Regions from separate parts of the Pseudomonas sp. p50(2008) genome, predicted to be linked through region 2. Evidence: predicted binding sites of a transcription regulator. Region 2 holds the regulator's gene; the other holds the start of a gene.

Region 1 (8,475 bases), on a different contig from region 2:
TCGGCTGGATCGGCAAAAACACCCTGGTATTGAATCGAAAGGCGGGCAGTTACTTCTTCCTCAGCGAATTGTTCGTCGACCTGCCCCTGCCGGAAGATCCGCCCCACGCGACCGAGCATTGCGGTCGCTGCACCGCCTGCCTGGACATCTGCCCCACCAATGCCTTCGTCGGACCTTATGTTCTGGACGCTCGGCGCTGCATTTCCTACTTGACCATCGAACTCAAAAGCGCGATTCCGGAAGAGCTGCGACCGCTGATCGGCAACCGTGTGTTCGGCTGCGACGATTGCCAGATGGTCTGCCCGTGGAATCGCTTCGCCCGTCCGTCCGGGGAAAGCGACTTCAAGCCGCGACACAATCTGGACAATGCCGAACTGGCGGAGTTGTTCATGTGGGATGAGGCGAAGTTTCTCAGCAACACCGAGGGCTCACCGTTGCGTCGCGCAGGTTACGAGCGCTGGCTGCGCAATCTGGCGGTAGGTTTGGGAAATGCACCGTCGAGCATTCCGGTGATGGAGGCGTTGAAAGCGCGCCGGGACTATCCGTCCGAGTTGGTGCAAGAACACGTCGAGTGGGCGCTGAAACAGCATGGACTCCTGTAGCAGCTGCCGAAGGCTGCGTTCGAGGCCGCAGGACTCGCTTAACAATTCCACGCCTACTTTGCAGCCGAACGCAGCCTTCGGCAGCTGCTACACCGGTCGTGCCGGAATCACGCTTCGTCGTTGTAAACGAACTTGGGCATTTCCCAGTGGAAACGGATAGCCAGCAAGCGCAGCAGGAACCCGCCGAACAGCGTCACCAGAATCGCCTGTTCGCCTGGCATCTGCAGATAGATGCAGAGCATGTAGCACCAGGCCGCAGCAAATGAAACGCTGGCATAGAGCTCGCGGCGGAAGATCAGCGGAATGTCGTTGCAGAAGATGTCTCGAAGGATGCCACCAAACACCCCGGTGATCACGCCACTGACCGACGCCACCAACATGCCATGCCCCATTTCCAGTGCCGTCATGCAGCCGATCAGGGTGAATGCCACCAGTCCCACGGCATCGAGTACCAGAAACAGTGAGCGCAGGTGGCGCATCCAGCGTGCCGCAAAAACGGTGAACATCGCGGCAATGGACGTCAACACCAGGTATTCCGGATGTTTGACCCATGTGAGCGGGTAATGCCCGAGCAACACGTCGCGCACTGATCCACCGCCCAGGGCTGTCACGCAAGCGATCAGCACCACGCCAAACCAGTCCATGCCACGCCGGCCGGCAGAAAGGGCACCGGTCATGGCTTCGGCGGTGATGGCGATCAGGTAGAGCATCAGCAACATGGTGGCGGTCCTTGCAGAAAGGCGCGCAGTCTAGCCATTTCGGAGCAGCACCAAAAGAGGGCGAGAAAGCATCACTCGCAACCTGTGGCGAGGGGATATAGCGAAACGTCGCACCGCCCCGTTCGGCTGCGTAGCAGTCGTAAAAACCATTGCCCGCGATACGATTAATACACCGCGGTTGCCGGTTTGGGACCGCTACGCGATCCAACAGGGATAAACCCCCTCACCACAAAGGCCCTGGTGCCACCGTCAGAACTTGATGAAATGCTTGCGGTAGTGCTGCAGCTCGGCGATGGATTCGCGTATGTCATCCAGCGCCAGATGCGTGCTGCCCTTCTTGAAGCTGTCACGCACGTCCGGGGCCCAGCGTGCGGCCAGCTCTTTGAGCGTCGACACGTCGAGGTTGCGGTAGTGGAAATAGCTTTCCAGGGATTTCATGTGGGTATAAAGAAAGCGACGGTCCTGGCAAATGCTGTTGCCGCAGATCGGCGACTTGCCCTTCGGCACCCATTTTTCCAGGAAGGCGATGGTCTCGGCTTCGGCTTCGGCCATGCTGATGCGGCTGTCGCGGACCCGTTGGGTCAGGCCGGAGCCGCCGTGTTGACGGGTATTCCACTCGTCCATGCCGGCCAGGATTTCATCGCTGTGGTGGATTGCGATCACCGGCCCTTCGGCCAGGGTGTTCAGATCACTGTCGGTGACGATGGTGGCCATTTCGATGATGACATCGGTATCAGGGTTCAGACCGGTCATTTCCAGGTCGATCCAGATCAGATTCTGCGGGTTTTGCATGTGTCGGCTCCTAGGCAATGCTGCGCAGTTTAGCCTAGGGAGGCGGCCGGGCGTGCTAAACTCGCGGCCGTTTTACCTAATCGCTGCATTATTGATACGGAACACCCATGGCCAAACGCCAACTCAATCGTCGTCAAAACTGGCGCATCGAAAAGATTCAGGGCGAACGCGCTGCCCGCGCCGCCAAACGCGAGTCCTCGGCTGTCGAGGCCCTCGAAGGTGGCGACCTGGGCCCGGAACAAACCGGCCTGGTGATTGCTCACTTTGGTGTGCAGGTCGAAGTCGAAGCCCTTGATGGCGATTTGGCCGGCCAGGTGTTCCGCTGCCATTTGCGCGCCAACCTGCCTGCGCTAGTGACCGGCGATCAGGTCGTCTGGCGCGCCGGCAACCAGGGCATCGGTGTGATCGTGGCGCAACTGCCACGTAAAACCGAACTCTGCCGTCCGGACAGCCGTGGCCAACTCAAGCCTGTAGCCGCCAACGTCGACATGATCGTCATTGTCTTCGCACCGCTGCCTGAGCCTCACGCCAACCTGATTGACCGCTACCTGGTTGCCGCCGAGCACGCCGGTATCCGGCCGCTGCTGCTGCTCAACAAATTCGACCTGATCGACGAGCAGAACGCCCCGGCGCTCAACGCTTTGCTGGCGGTCTACCGCACGCTGGGCTACCCGGTGCTGGAAGTATCAGCGCACCACGGCAATGGCATGGAACAGTTGCAAGAGCAGCTGGACGGGCGCATCAGCGTGTTCGTCGGCCAATCCGGCGTCGGCAAGTCCTCGCTGGTCAACAGCTTGTTGCCAGAAGTCGAAACCCGCGTCGGCCCGCTCTCCGAGCTGTCTGGCCAGGGCACCCACACCACCACCACCGCGCGCTTGTTCCACTTCCCCGGTGGCGGTGAGTTGATCGACTCCCCGGGTATCCGCGAATTCGGTCTTGGCCATGTCAGCCGTGCCGACGTCGAAGCGGGCTTCATCGAGTTCAATGACTTGATTGGCACCTGCCGCTTCCGCGACTGCAAGCATGACCGTGAACCCGGCTGCGCCCTGCTCAAGGCGCTGGAAGAAGGCCGCGTGCAACAGCAACGGATGAACAGCTACCGCTCGATCATCGCCAGTTTGCCCGAAAGCACCTACTAAACAGCTGTACCCGCCCTCCTCGACCCCGAGGAGTCGCGGGCTGCTGTTGTCTGCCTAAACAAAATCCACATTTTTAGACGTCAGACATTTCTGAAGGGCTTCTGCACGCCTGCTTGTAGGACTTTTCTCTTTTACCTTTCGGCACTTGTTAGCGCCCGCCTGTTACCTACATTCAAGCCCTCTTCGCACGTTGCGATATCGAGGGATACCCCATGCAAACCTACCACCTGTTCATCAGCCATTCGTGGAACTACGCCGACAAACACGACAGGCTGGTCGAAATGCTTGCTGCGCACTCGACGTTCACTTTCAAGAACTTTTCGGTGCCGCCGCACAACCCGATTGTCGGCGCCCTGACCGACCAGCAACTTGAAATCGCCATCGAAAACAAGATTCGTCCCTGTTCCGCCGTGCTGATCATGGCCGGGATGTATTCCACCTACAGCAAGTGGATCAACAAGGAGATCGCGATCGCCAAGCGCATGGGCAAGGTCATCATCGCGATCAAACCGTTCGGGGCCGAGCGGATATCCACCGTGGTGCGCCGGGCCGCGCATGCGGAATGCGCCTGGAACTCCCTTAGCATCATCAGTGCCATTCGCACTCACGCGGCGGACTGAATCATGCGCAGAGGCCTGTTTATCGGAATCAATAACTACCGCCATCTCTCCCAGCTGAACGGCTGCAACAACGATGCGATGGCCATGGCTTCGGTGCTCAAGACTGATGCCAATGGCGACCCGAACTTCAAGAATATCGTGCTGACCTCCGCCGAAGATTACTTGAGCCGCGAAAAAATCTAGGATCAAATTCGCGAACTGTTTTCAGGCGACTGCAATGTCGCCCTGTTGTACTTCGCAGGCCACGGCGCTTTCGACGGGGATACGGATGAAGGGATGCTGTTGCCTCAGGATTACAAGTCCAGCAAGGACGGGATCCGAATCAGCGACATCCTTAATTGGGCGTCCAAAGCCGTAAAAATCAAGAACAAGATCATCATTCTCGACTGCTGCCAGGGCGGCTCGGCAGGCGAAGTGCGCGCTTTGCGTAGCGAAAGCAGCATAGTTGGCGAAGGCATGACCATTCTTACGGCCTGCAAGAAAGAAGAATCGGCCATGGAAGGCGCCAACCATGGCGTCTTCACCGGACTGCTGCTTCAGGCATTGCACGGTGGTGCTGCGAACATCCTTGGGAAAATCACTCCCGGCAGCCTCTATTCGTTTGTCGACAATGCGCTCGACGCCTGGGAACAGCGTCCGGTGTTCAAGACCAACGTCTCGCAGTTCATTTCGTTGCGGGAAGTCTCACCGTTAATTCCCAAAGAAATATTACGCAAGCTGTCTGACTGGTTCGCCGAAGCCGAGTCGATATTCGCGCTGGACCCGAGCTACGAACCCACCGAAGCCCGGTTTGAACCGGCTCACGGTGAAGTCTTCGCCCAGCTGCAAAAGTGCAACCGCCACAGCCTGATTGAACCGGTGGACGCCGAATACATGTACTACGCCGCGCTCAACTCCACTGGCTGCCGCCTCACCGCGCTTGGCGCCTATTACCGTGAACTCGCGATCAAGGGACATTTCTGATGCCAGTGTTTATCAGCTACCGCCACATGGATCGCGCCCATGCGATGCAGATCAACAGTCGTCTGATGCAAGCCAATATAAAAACCTACCTGGACGTGCTGGATCCGGAATCCCAGACCACCGATGACATCACCGAGGTCATCACTCGCAACATCAGCGAATGCACACACTTGCTGGCAGTCGTCTCGGAGAGAACCGCACTGTCGTGGTGGGTGCCGTTCGAAATTGGCGAAGCGACGATCAGTAATCGCCGCATCTGCTCCTTCAGGACCGGGCCGACGGAGTTGCCGCTGTACCTGGATAAGTGGCCGAAACTGAGCAGTGCAAAGGACCTCGATTTTTCATCGAGGCCTACAAAACCGAAGTGAACCTCAAGCGCTCCGCATCCCTGGAATCGATCACGGGCAGCGAGTCCACGCGCAGCTACAACAAGACCAATGCTGACCGCTTCCACGCTGATCTCAAAAACCGAATCCGCCGCGGCGTCTGAGACAAGCGCCAGCGCCCACAAAAAAGCCGACATTCACTGTCGGCTTTTTTGTGGATTACTGCTTCGGCGCCTCGCCGGGTTTCGGTGCGGCGTCCTCGAACAGATTCAACCGTTCTCGAATTTCATGCGCCGGCACTGGCTGCTTGTCTGCCGGCAGGGCATTCGGATCGACCGGTTCGGCCGGCACTTCACCCGGAGCGCCCTGGCCTTGGGGCAACTGACCGGAAGGATCGGCGCCCTGTGCGCCTTCAATCGCTGCCTGAGCCTTTTTCGTCAGCACGACAATGTCGATTCGACGATTGACCGGATTGAACGGTTTTTCCCGATCGAACAGCGCCGAAGAGGCATACCCGACAACGCGCGCCACCTGAGACTCCGGATAACTCCCGGCGACCAGCGCACGGCGAGCGGCGTTGGCACGATTGGTCGACAGTTCCCAGTTACCGAACTCGCCTGTGCCGGTGTACGGCGTGGCGTCGGTGTGACCGCTGATGCTGATCTTGTTGGGTACCGCTTTGATGGTATCGGCCATGGCCAGCAGGATGTCTTCAAAGTACGGCTTCAGACGGGCGCTGCCAGAGTCGAACATCGGCCGGTTTTCCGCGTCCATGATCTGGATGCGCAAGCCGTTCGGCGTGATCTCGAACAGGATCTGATCCTTGAATTTCTGCAACTGCGGGTTTTCGTCGACCTTGTTCTGCAGTTCCTGCAGCAACAGTTCCAGGCGTTCTTTCTCGACCTGCTCGGCCATGCCTTCGACTTGTTCGGTATCGATGGTGACCTTGTCCGGCTGCGGCTGGGATTTCACTTCCGGGTTGAGAGTGTTTTCCGGCGCCAGGGTAGGCGTGCCACCCAGATCAATAATGTAGGGCGTGCCGCTTTCGGAAAAACCGATCGGGTCCTTGAAGTAGCCCGCAATGGCAATCTTCTGTTCAGGCGTCGCAGTGGACAGCAGCCACAACACCAGGAAGAACGCCATCATCGCCGTCGCGAAGTCGGCGAAAGCGATTTTCCAGGCGCCCCCGTGATGCCCGGCAGCGATGCGCTTGACGCGCTTGATGATGATCGGCTGATTATTTTCCATGATTTAGCGACCGCGAACCGCTTGTTCCAGCTCAGAGAAACTAGGACGGTGCGCCGGGTAAAGGACCTTGCGACCGAACTCCACCGCCAGCGACGGCGGCATGCCCGATGCGGATGCAACCAGCGAGGCCTTGATGGCTTCGTAGACGTTCAGCTCTTCCTTGGCATCGTGAGCCAGGGAATGCGCCAGCGGACCAAAGAAACCGTACGCAGCGAGAATACCGAAGAAGGTACCGACCAATGCTGCGCCCACGTGCATGCCGATGGCTTTCTGATCACCCTCGCCCAGGGACGCCATCGTCACCACGATCCCCAATACCGCTGCGACGATACCGAAACCGGGCATGGCGTCGGCAATACCGTTGACCGCATGGGAGGGATGCTCAAGGTCTTCCTTGAGGCTGTAGAGCTCCATATCGAACAGACCCTCCAGCTCGTGGGGTGCCATGTTGCCGGAGGACATGATGCGCAAGTAGTCGCAGATGAAAGCAGTCATGCGCTCGTCTTTGAGCACCGTCGGGTACTTGGCAAAAATCGGGCTCGCGGCGGCATCTTCGATGTCACCTTCAATCGCCATCATGCCTTCGCGGCGGCTCTTGTTGAGGATCTCGTAGATCAGGCCCAGCACTTCGAGATAGAAGGCGTGAGTGAAGCGCGACCCGAACATGCTCAAGGATTTCTTGAGCACGTGCATTGTCATATAGCCGGGGTTAGCCTGCAGGAATGCGCCGAGGGCCGCACCGCCAATGATCAATACCTCGAAAGGCTGGATCAGGGCGGCAATTTTGCCGTGGGAAAGTACGTATCCGCCGAGCACGCTCGCGAATACGACGATGATGCCGATTATTTTAGCCATAGGTAGGAGAGCACTTACTGAGTCGGGTTCAAGGTCATATTCGGAAGTTAAAAAATCTCTTCTTCTACTTATCGGCAAAACTGCGCCAGACTATAGGCCGTTCAGGCGAAAAGCCACTTTGACCCATTCAGGGCGTAGGTAATGCAGACGATGATTGCGTCCAACCATGGCTAACGAAACGAGCGTTCCAACACTAACACCCTCCACGCTCGAAGGCTGGATCAAGCTTCTCGACAGCGTTCGCCTGCCGGTTCCGCAAGCCAGTCATGACCGCGTTTGCAGCGCCATTCGCAACAACCGCAGTTCACTGCGCGACATTGCCGAATTGATGCAGGGCAGTCCGGCCCTGGCCTTGAGTGTGATTCGCGAAGCCAACCGGCAGCTACACGGCGGTTTGAGTGAGCCCGCGGAAAACCTTGAGGTGGCGATCAATCGCCTCGGTTTGAAGCGTACCGAAGAACTGCTCGCTCGCCTGCCCGCGCTCCCGTTGTCGGAAATTCCCGTCGCCTTGCGCCAGCTGCAAATGATCAGCCAGCACGCCACACAACAGGCCAACGGTTTTTTTGCCCATCGCCTGGCGCGACTGTGGCAGGACATCCACTGGGGCAGCCTGTTGTTCCTCTCGCCACTTTGGCCGATGGCGTTGACTCATCCGCAACTGCTCCAGGAATGGGAACTGCGGGTGATCCACAGAGGTGAATCCGCGCGCAAGGTTGAAAAGCAGTTGTTCGGTGTACGCCTGCTGGACATCTGCCAGGCCCTGGCCGATATCTGGCGCCTGCCAATTTGGGTGCAGCAGGGTTATCGACTGTTAATGAGCGAGCAGCGCGAATTGGTCCAGGTCCTGCGCATTGCCCGTGACAGCGATCACCCATTGCGCCAGCAAAATCGCCTCGATGACGACCCGACCCTGCGCCGCTGGCTCAATCAGCCGGCCAATACAGTATTGCTGGCCAATGGTCTGGCGCTGTCGGCGCAACACGCCTGGGACAGTCCGCACAGTGAACGCTGGCAGTACCTGACCAGCCTCTACCTCCAGATACCGATGGACCACGTACAGCAGCAGTTGCACCAACAGGCCGCCAATAGCGCCCGTTACCACGCGATGCCCGACCTTTGGCACCCCGCCGTCTCGCTGATCTGGCCGTGGGGCATGAACCGGGTGGCGGCAGGTTCGCTTGCGGCCCCTGCGCCCACTGCGCAAGATTTAG
Region 2 (8,475 bases):
CAAGCACTCCAGTGAGCTGATCGGGCACGAGGAAGTGCAGCAACTCATGCAATTGCTGGCCAAAAGCTCGCCGAAACTGGCAGAAGAGCTGGTGCCGGGCGTGGTGTCGCTGTCGCAGTTGCTCAAAGTCTTGCAAGCGCTGTTGGCCGAACAAGTGCCGGTACGGGACATTCGCAGCATTGCCGAGGCCATCGCCAACAATGCGGCGAAGAGTCAAGATACCGCCGCTCTGGTGGCCGCCGTACGCGTCGGCGTATCCCGTGCAATCGTCCAAAGCATTGTAGGCACTGACTCCGAGCTGCCAGTTATCACGCTGGAGCCAAGGTTGGAACAGATATTGCTCAATAGTCTTCAGAAGGCAGGGCAAGGCTCGGAAGAGGGTGTTCTGCTGGAGCCAAGCATGGCTGAGAAACTGCAACGCTCGTTGATCGACGCGGCGCAGCGTCAGGAAATGCAAGGTCAACCGGTGATTCTGCTGGTAGCCGGTCCGGTTCGCGCGATGCTCTCGCGATTTGGCCGACTGGCAGTCCCGGGTTTGCATGTGTTGGCGTATCAGGAAATTCCTGACAACAAGCAAGTGACCATCGTTGCGACAGTAGGGCCCAACGGCTGAGGTAGTGGTTTATGCAAGTTAAGCGTTTTTTCGCCGCCGATATGCGTCAGGCCATGAAACTGGTTCGCGATGAGCTGGGCGCCGATGCGGCCATCATTGGCAACCGCCGGATCGCCGGTGGCGTAGAGCTGACGGCTGCCCTGGATTACAAACTGTCGGCGCTGGCGCCACGTGTTCCGAACATGGAACTTGAAGACGAGTTGCGCAAGACCCAATCGCGGATCGTCACCGCCCAGGCCGAACTGAGCCTGCGCAGCGAGGGCGAGAGCGAGAAAAGCACCAATCGCCAATTGTTCGCCGGCCTGCCGTTGACTGCCGCCGAACCGCTGATCGAACCGACTTATACAGAACCTCCACGACCTGCCCCGGCGCCTGCTGCGACGGGCGGCGTCGACCCGCGCGCGTTCGACTCGATGCGGTTCGAGCTCAACAGCCTGCGCGAACTGATGGAAGTACAGCTTGGGTCCTTAGCCTGGAACCAATTGCAGGGCAGCCGCCCGGCGCAGGCCAACCTGTGGCGTCGTCTGCAGCGTATCGGCCTCTCCGGCCCGTTGTCCCGTGATCTGCTGGCGATGATCACTGGCATCGACGAGCCACGTCAGGCCTGGCGCATGTTGCTGGCACACCTGGCGCGCATGATTGCCACACCGGAAATCGAGCCGCTGGAAGAGGGCGGTGTCATTGCCATGGTCGGCCCTGCCGGCATGGGTAAAACCACGACCCTGGCCAAGCTCGCCGCGCGTTACGTGCTCAAGTACGGCGCGCAAAACATCGCGCTGGTGAGCATGGACAGCTACCGTATCGGTGCCCAGGAACAGCTCAAGACCCTTGGCCGCATCCTCAATGTCCCGGTCACTCACGTCGACCCGGGTCAGTCGCTGGTGCAGGCGCTGGATCCTTTGCTGCGCAAACGCGTGGTGCTGATCGATACCGCAGGCCTTCAGGCCAGCGATCCGGCACTGCGCATGCAGCTGGAAAGTCTGGCCGGGCGTGGCATCAAATCGAAAAATTATCTGGTTCTGGCAACCACCAGCCAGAAACAGGTTCTAACCGCCGCTTATCACAGTTACAAGCGCTGCGGGCTCGCCGGCTGCATCCTGACTAAACTGGATGAAACGGCAAGTCTGGGCGAGGTGTTGAGCCTGGCCATCAGTCATGAATTGCCGGTGGCCTATCTGACCGATGGCCCGCGGATTCCGGATGATTTGCATCTGCCGCGTCGTCATCAGCTGGTCAGTCGCGCGGTCAGCGTGCAAATGCAGGAAGAACCCAGCGAAGAAGCCATGGCTGACATGTTCGCTGATATTTACCACAGCCCGACCAAGCAGGTTAGCTGAGGTATTAATGAATAGTTTTTGTACCTACATCGATGGTCTGCCATGCATTGTTCCGTTTGTGAACGCGCAGCCAGTAATGTGGCCTCCGTCTATGCAAGACAAGGTAAAGAAATAACATGGGCAGCATGCATCCCGTACAGGTTATCGCGGTGACCGGCGGCAAAGGTGGCGTCGGGAAAACTAACGTGTCAGTGAACTTGTCCCTGGCTCTAGCAGAGCTCGGCCGGCGCGTCATGCTTCTGGACGCCGACCTCGGACTGGCTAACGTCGACGTTCTACTCGGACTGACACCCAAACGTACCCTGGCCGACGTGATCGAAGGCCGCTGCGAGCTACGCGACGTTCTGTTGCAAGGCCCGGGCGGGATTCGTATCGTTCCGGCCGCGTCCGGCACACAGAGCATGGTTCATCTGACCCCGGCGCAACACGCCGGCCTGATCCAGGCCTTCAGCGATATCGGCGACAACCTCGACGTGCTCGTGATCGACACGGCGGCGGGCATCGGCGATTCGGTTGTCAGTTTCGTCCGCGCCGCTCAGGAAGTCCTCCTGGTGGTCTGCGATGAGCCGACCTCGATCACCGACGCCTACGCCCTGATCAAACTGCTCAACCGTGATTACGGCATGAACCGTTTCCGTGTCCTGGCCAACATGGCCCAGAGCCCGCAAGAAGGTCGCAACCTGTTCGCCAAGTTGACCAAGGTCACGGATCGCTTCCTCGACGTCGCCTTACAATACGTCGGTGCGGTGCCGTACGACGAAAGCGTGCGCAAGGCCGTGCAGAAGCAGCGCGCCGTGTATGAAGCATTCCCGCGCTCCAAGTGTTCGCTGGCCTTCAAGGCCATCGCGCAAAAGGTCGACACCTGGCCATTGCCTGCCAACCCGCGTGGGCATCTGGAGTTCTTCGTGGAGCGCCTCGTGCAACAAACTGCAGGACCCGTGCTATGACCGCCAGTGGCTATAACCTCTATAAAAAATCGGCCCGTGATGCGCAGTACGAGCTGATCGAGCGTTACGCGCCACTGGTAAAACGGATTGCCTACCACTTGCTGGCGCGTCTGCCGGCCAGTGTCCAGGTCGAAGACCTGATCCAGGCCGGCATGATCGGCCTGCTTGAAGTGTCGACCAAATACGACGCCAGCAAAGGCGCGAGTTTCGAGACGTACGCGGGCATACGAATCCGCGGCGCGATGCTCGATGAAGTACGCAAAGGGGACTGGGCGCCACGTTCGGTCCACCGAAATACCCGAATGGTCAGCGACGCCATTCGCTCGATTGAAGCTAAAACCGGTCGCGACGCTAAAGATCACGAAGTTGCGGCCGAACTCCAATTGAGTCTCGACGATTATTACGGGATTTTGAACGACACCCTGGGCAGCCGGTTATTCAGTTTCGACGATCTGTTGCAAGACGGCGAACACGAAGGGCTGCACGAGGATGGCGCCAGTGCTCATCTCGAACCGTCGCGCGATCTGGAAGATGAACGCTTCCAGGCAGCGCTGGCGGACGCGATTGCCAATTTGCCGGAGCGTGAGCGACTGGTGTTGGCGCTGTACTACGACGAAGAGCTCAACCTCAAGGAAATCGGTGAGGTCCTGGGGGTTAGCGAATCGCGGGTCAGCCAGTTACACAGCCAGTGCGCGGCCCGTTTGCGGGGGCGTTTGGGGGAGTGGCGAGCGCGCTGAAGGCAGTGTGGGGACACTGCGAACGAGGCTGGTGGGTTCTGTACGCACCGGTCTCGATCTGCTGTGCTCCAGACAGTCATCGAATGCTTTGCCGGATTGAATGAAATGGCGTGTCCAGGTGCTGGACGCGTTTAAGACTGCTTGGAGGTCGAATTGGACAAGAACATGAAAATCCTCATCGTTGATGACTTCTCAACGATGCGGCGGATCATAAAAAACCTGTTGCGTGACCTTGGGTTCACCAACACGGTCGAGGCTGACGATGGCACCACTGCCATTCCGGTCCTCAACAGCGGCAGCATCGACTTTCTGGTAACGGACTGGAACATGCCGGGCATGACCGGTATCGATCTGCTGCGCCACGTGCGCGCCGATGAAAGGCTCAAGCATCTTCCGGTGCTGATGGTTACCGCTGAAGCCAAGCGCGAGCAGATCATCGAAGCAGCCCAGGCCGGTGTAAACGGCTATGTGGTCAAGCCCTTCACGGCCCAGGCGTTAAAAGAAAAAATCGAAAAGATTTTCGAACGCATTGGTTGAGCAACTGCGCCACGGGGGAGCTATGGAGCAAAATGAAATTTCACAGGGCGATTTCGAATCGACCCTGAAAAAACATGCGGTCGAATTGGTCGAAAGCCTTGAAAAAGGCAAGTTCGGCGACGCAGTACAACTGATCCATGAGCTCAACCAGACCCGTGATCGCGGCCTGTACCAGGAAGTGGGCAAGCTCACTCGCGAGTTGCATAGCGCGATCGTCAATTTCCAGATTGACCCGAACATGCCACAGGCCGAGGAAGTCTCGCAGATCACGGACGCGACCGAACGTCTGGGGTATGTGGTCAAGCTGACCGAAGCGGCGGCCAACCGCACAATGGATCTCGTTGAAAACGCCACGCCGCTGGTCACCAGCCTGGGCAATGAAGCCGAGGCGCTGAGCGCGGATTGGGGAAGGTTCATGCGCCGTGAAGTCGGTGCCGAGGAGTTCCGCGAACTCGCCCGGCGCGTAGACGGTTTTCTCACACGCAGCAGCGAAGACAACCGCGTCGTAACGAGCAACCTCAACGATATTCTGCTCGCTCAGGATTACCAGGACCTCACCGGTCAGGTCATCAAGCGCGTGACTCAATTGGTCACCGAAGTTGAAAGCAACCTGCTCAAGCTCGTGCTGATGGCCAGTCAGGTGGACCGCTTTGCGGGCATCGAACATGACCGTCAAGCGATGCTGGCTGAAAAAGATCCACAAAAACATCTCTCTCAGGGTGAAGGTCCGCAGATTCATGCCGATAAAAGAGAAGACGTTGTGTCCGGTCAGGACGATGTGGACGATTTGCTATCCAGCCTTGGATTTTAGACCTGTAGGAGCACCCCATTAATGAGCTTCGGCGCCGATGAAGAGATCCTTCAGGATTTCCTGGTTGAGGCCGGCGAGATTCTAGAGCTACTGTCCGAACAGCTGGTCGAGCTTGAAAGTCGACCGGATGATGCGGACTTGCTCAATGCAATTTTTCGCGGTTTTCACACTGTAAAAGGGGGCGCCGGCTTCCTCCAGCTCAACGAGTTGGTGGAGTGCTGTCACATCGCCGAGAACGTCTTCGACATCCTGCGCAAGGGTGAACGTCGCGTCGACTCGGAATTGATGGACGTGGTTCTCGAAGCACTGGACGCGGTGAACGGCATGTTCACTGAAGTCCGCGAGCGCAGCCCGATCACGGCTGCCACGCCTGAACTGCTGGCGGCACTGGCCCGTCTGGCTGAACCGCAGTCGTCCGACGAAGCGGTGCCGGTTGTCGACGTGGCACCGGTTGCTGAAAGCGATTCAGGTGACATTACCGACAACGAATTCGAACAGCTGCTGGACTCCCTGAATGCCGTCAAGGCGCAGGCCGAGGCCGCGCCTGTTGTTCCGGCACCTGTCAGCAACGCTGGCGCGACCAGCGATGAAATCACCGATGCCGAGTTCGAGTCATTGCTCGATCAGTTGCACGGTAAAGGCCAGTTCGCCGTCGATGCCGTGGTTCCACCAGCGGCTCCCCCTGCGCCCGCGGCTCCTAAAGCGGCAGGCGATAGTTCCGATATCACCGACGAAGAATTTGAAGCACTGCTGGACCAGCTCCACGGCAAGGGCAACTTTGCGGTCGAAGCGCTGGAGTCGGCGATTGCTTCGGCGCCTGTGCCGGCCGCTCCGTCTGCCGCCGCAGTGGGCAGTGATCTGATCTCCGATCACGAGTTCGAAGCGCTGCTCGACGAATTGCACGGCAAAGGCAAGTTCACTGAAGTCGGTACCGCTACCGGCGCCAGTGCATCGGTCGCCACGCCGGTCGCCAAGGCTGCAGCCCCCAAGCCGGTTGCCAAAGCTCCCGAGCCAAAAGCCGAAGTCGCGAAGGCCGCTCCTGCTCGAGCTCAAGCTGCTCCGCCGGCGGATAAGCCCGCCAGCGAAGCCGAGACCACCGTGCGGGTCGATACCGCGCGTCTCGATGAAATCATGAACATGGTTGGCGAACTGGTACTGGTGCGTAACCGCCTGGTCCGACTCGGCGCCAACAGCGCCGATGAGGCCATGTCCAAGGCGGTGTCGAACCTCGATGTGGTCACCGCTGACCTGCAAACCGCGGTCATGAAGACCCGGATGCAACCGATCAAGAAAGTCTTCGGGCGTTTCCCGCGCCTGGTTCGCGACCTGGCTCGCCAGCTCAAGAAAGAGATCAACCTGGAACTGGTTGGCGAAGAAACCGACCTCGACAAGAACCTCGTCGAGGCCCTGGCCGATCCGCTGGTCCACTTGGTGCGCAACGCCGTCGACCACGGTATCGAATCGCCGGAAGAACGCGAAGCATCGGGCAAGTCCCGGGGCGGCAAAGTGATCCTGGCGGCGGAGCAGGAAGGCGACCATATCCTGCTGTCGATCTCCGATGACGGCAAAGGCATGGACCCTAATGTCCTGCGTTCCATCGCGGTAAAGCGCGGTGTGATGGACAAGGATGCGGCCGATCGCCTGAGCGACACCGAGTGCTACAACCTGATTTTCGCGCCGGGATTCTCGACCAAAACCGAGATCTCCGACGTGTCGGGCCGTGGCGTGGGAATGGACGTGGTGAAAACCAAGATTTCCCAGCTCAACGGTTCGATCAACATCTACTCGGCCAAGGGCCAGGGTTCGAAGATTGTCATCAAGGTCCCATTGACCCTGGCGATCATGCCGACGCTGATGGTCATGTTGGGCAATCAGGCGTTCGCCTTCCCGTTGGTGAACGTCAACGAGATCTTCCATCTCGACCTGTCGCGCACCAACGTGGTCGACGGTCAGGAGGTGGTGATCGTGCGCGACAAGGCACTGCCACTGTTCTACCTCAAGCGCTGGCTGGTCGCTTCCGCCGCTCATGAAGAGCAGCGCGAGGGCCACGTGGTGATCCTCTCGGTAGGTACACAGCGAATCGGCTTCGTCGTCGATCAGCTGGTGGGCCAGGAAGAAGTGGTCATCAAGCCATTGGGCAAAATGCTCCAGGGAACCCCGGGCATGTCGGGCGCCACCATCACTGGTGACGGTCGCATTGCGCTGATTCTCGATGTCCCGAGCATGCTCAAGCGTTACGCCACACGGCGTATTTGATTCTGGTGGAGCGGGGCGACTGAGCCTCGCTCCGTCTAACGGAGTGTTTATGGCAGTCAAAGTCCTGGTGGTGGATGATTCGGGTTTTTTCCGCCGCCGCGTCTCGGAAATTCTTTCAGCGGATCCGAACATCCAGGTCGTCGGTACGGCGACCAACGGAAAAGAGGCGATCGACCAGGCGCTGGCCCTCAAGCCAGACGTGATCACCATGGACTACGAGATGCCAATGATGGACGGCATCACGGCAGTGCGGCACATCATGCAACGCTGCCCGACGCCGGTGTTGATGTTCTCCTCGCTGACGCACGAAGGCGCCCGGGTCACCCTGGATGCACTCGACGCTGGCGCGGTGGATTTCCTGCCGAAAAACTTCGAGGACATCTCGCGTAATCCGGACAAGGTCAAGCAACTGCTGTGCGAGAAGATCCATACCATCTCGCGCAGTAATCGCCGTGCCGCCACCTACAGCGCGCCAGCCCCCGTCGTCGCTCCCGTTGCGCCAACTGCGCCTTCGAGCGTGGGTAGTTACGGCAGCAGTGCGCCTGCACGTCCGGCACCGATTCCAATTCGTACTCCCGCACCGGCATCGTCTGCGCCGTCGTCGCCCGCACCCAAACGCAAAGCCTACAAACTGGTCGCCATCGGCACGTCCACTGGCGGGCCGGTGGCCTTGCAGCGCGTCTTGACCCAATTGCCGGCCAGCTTCCCGGCACCCATCGTGTTGATTCAGCACATGCCCGCCGCGTTCACCAAGGCGTTCGCCGAGCGTCTGGACAAGCTTTGCCGCATCACCGTCAAGGAAGCAGAGGATGGCGACATCCTGCGTCCGGGCCTGGCGTTGTTGGCACCGGGCGGCAAGCAGATGATGATCGACGGCCGTGGCGCGGTGAAAATCCTCCCGGGTGACGAGCGTCTGAACTACAAGCCCTGTGTGGACATCACCTTCGGTTCTGCGGCCAAGTCCTACGGTGACAAAGTTCTGGCGGTGGTACTGACCGGCATGGGCGCCGATGGCCGTGAAGGGGCGCGCTTGCTTAAACAGGGTGGTAGCTCGATCTGGGCTCAGGATGAAGCCAGTTGCGTGATCTACGGCATGCCGATGGCCATCGTCAAAGCTGAACTCGCCGACGCGGTGTATGGCCTGGACGAAATTGGCAAGCACCTGGTCGAGGCGTGCATCTGATGGACGTTCTAAGCCTCATCGGGATCATCATGGCGTTCGTTGCCATCATTGGCG

The links. Region 2 encodes FliA, which starts transcription of late flagellar genes. Its sites were predicted from a motif close to CTAAAGTTTNNNNNNNNNNNGCCGNTAA; they were not measured.
Region 1: the regulator FliA is predicted to act here: its motif matches at 7,333-7,360, upstream of motA (flagellar motor stator protein MotA).

What each region holds. Positions count from the first base shown of each region.
Region 1 is NZ_JACMYF010000004.1:193,970-202,444, forward strand. Features, by position in the region: gene queG (tRNA epoxyqueuosine(34) reductase QueG) at 1-602, shown strand, start outside; gene H7698_RS12675 (trimeric intracellular cation channel family protein) at 710-1,321, opposite strand; gene orn (oligoribonuclease) at 1,571-2,113, opposite strand; gene rsgA (small ribosomal subunit biogenesis GTPase RsgA) at 2,221-3,252, shown strand; gene H7698_RS12690 (TIR domain-containing protein) at 3,465-3,872, shown strand; partial or broken gene H7698_RS12695 (caspase family protein) at 3,876-4,835, shown strand; partial or broken gene H7698_RS12700 (toll/interleukin-1 receptor domain-containing protein) at 4,835-5,325, shown strand; gene motB (flagellar motor protein MotB) at 5,381-6,409, opposite strand; gene motA (flagellar motor stator protein MotA) at 6,413-7,264, opposite strand; gene H7698_RS12715 (HDOD domain-containing protein) at 7,431-8,475, shown strand, end outside.
Region 2 is NZ_JACMYF010000001.1:884,466-892,940, reverse strand. Features, by position in the region: gene flhA (flagellar biosynthesis protein FlhA) at 1-613, shown strand, start outside; gene flhF (flagellar biosynthesis protein FlhF) at 625-1,950, shown strand; gene fleN (flagellar synthesis regulator FleN) at 2,067-2,897, shown strand; gene fliA (RNA polymerase sigma factor FliA) at 2,894-3,634, shown strand; gene H7698_RS03995 (chemotaxis response regulator CheY) at 3,800-4,171, shown strand; gene H7698_RS03990 (protein phosphatase CheZ) at 4,194-4,982, shown strand; gene H7698_RS03985 (chemotaxis protein CheA) at 5,004-7,238, shown strand; gene H7698_RS03980 (protein-glutamate methylesterase/protein-glutamine glutaminase) at 7,288-8,421, shown strand; gene H7698_RS03975 (flagellar motor protein) at 8,421-8,475, shown strand, end outside.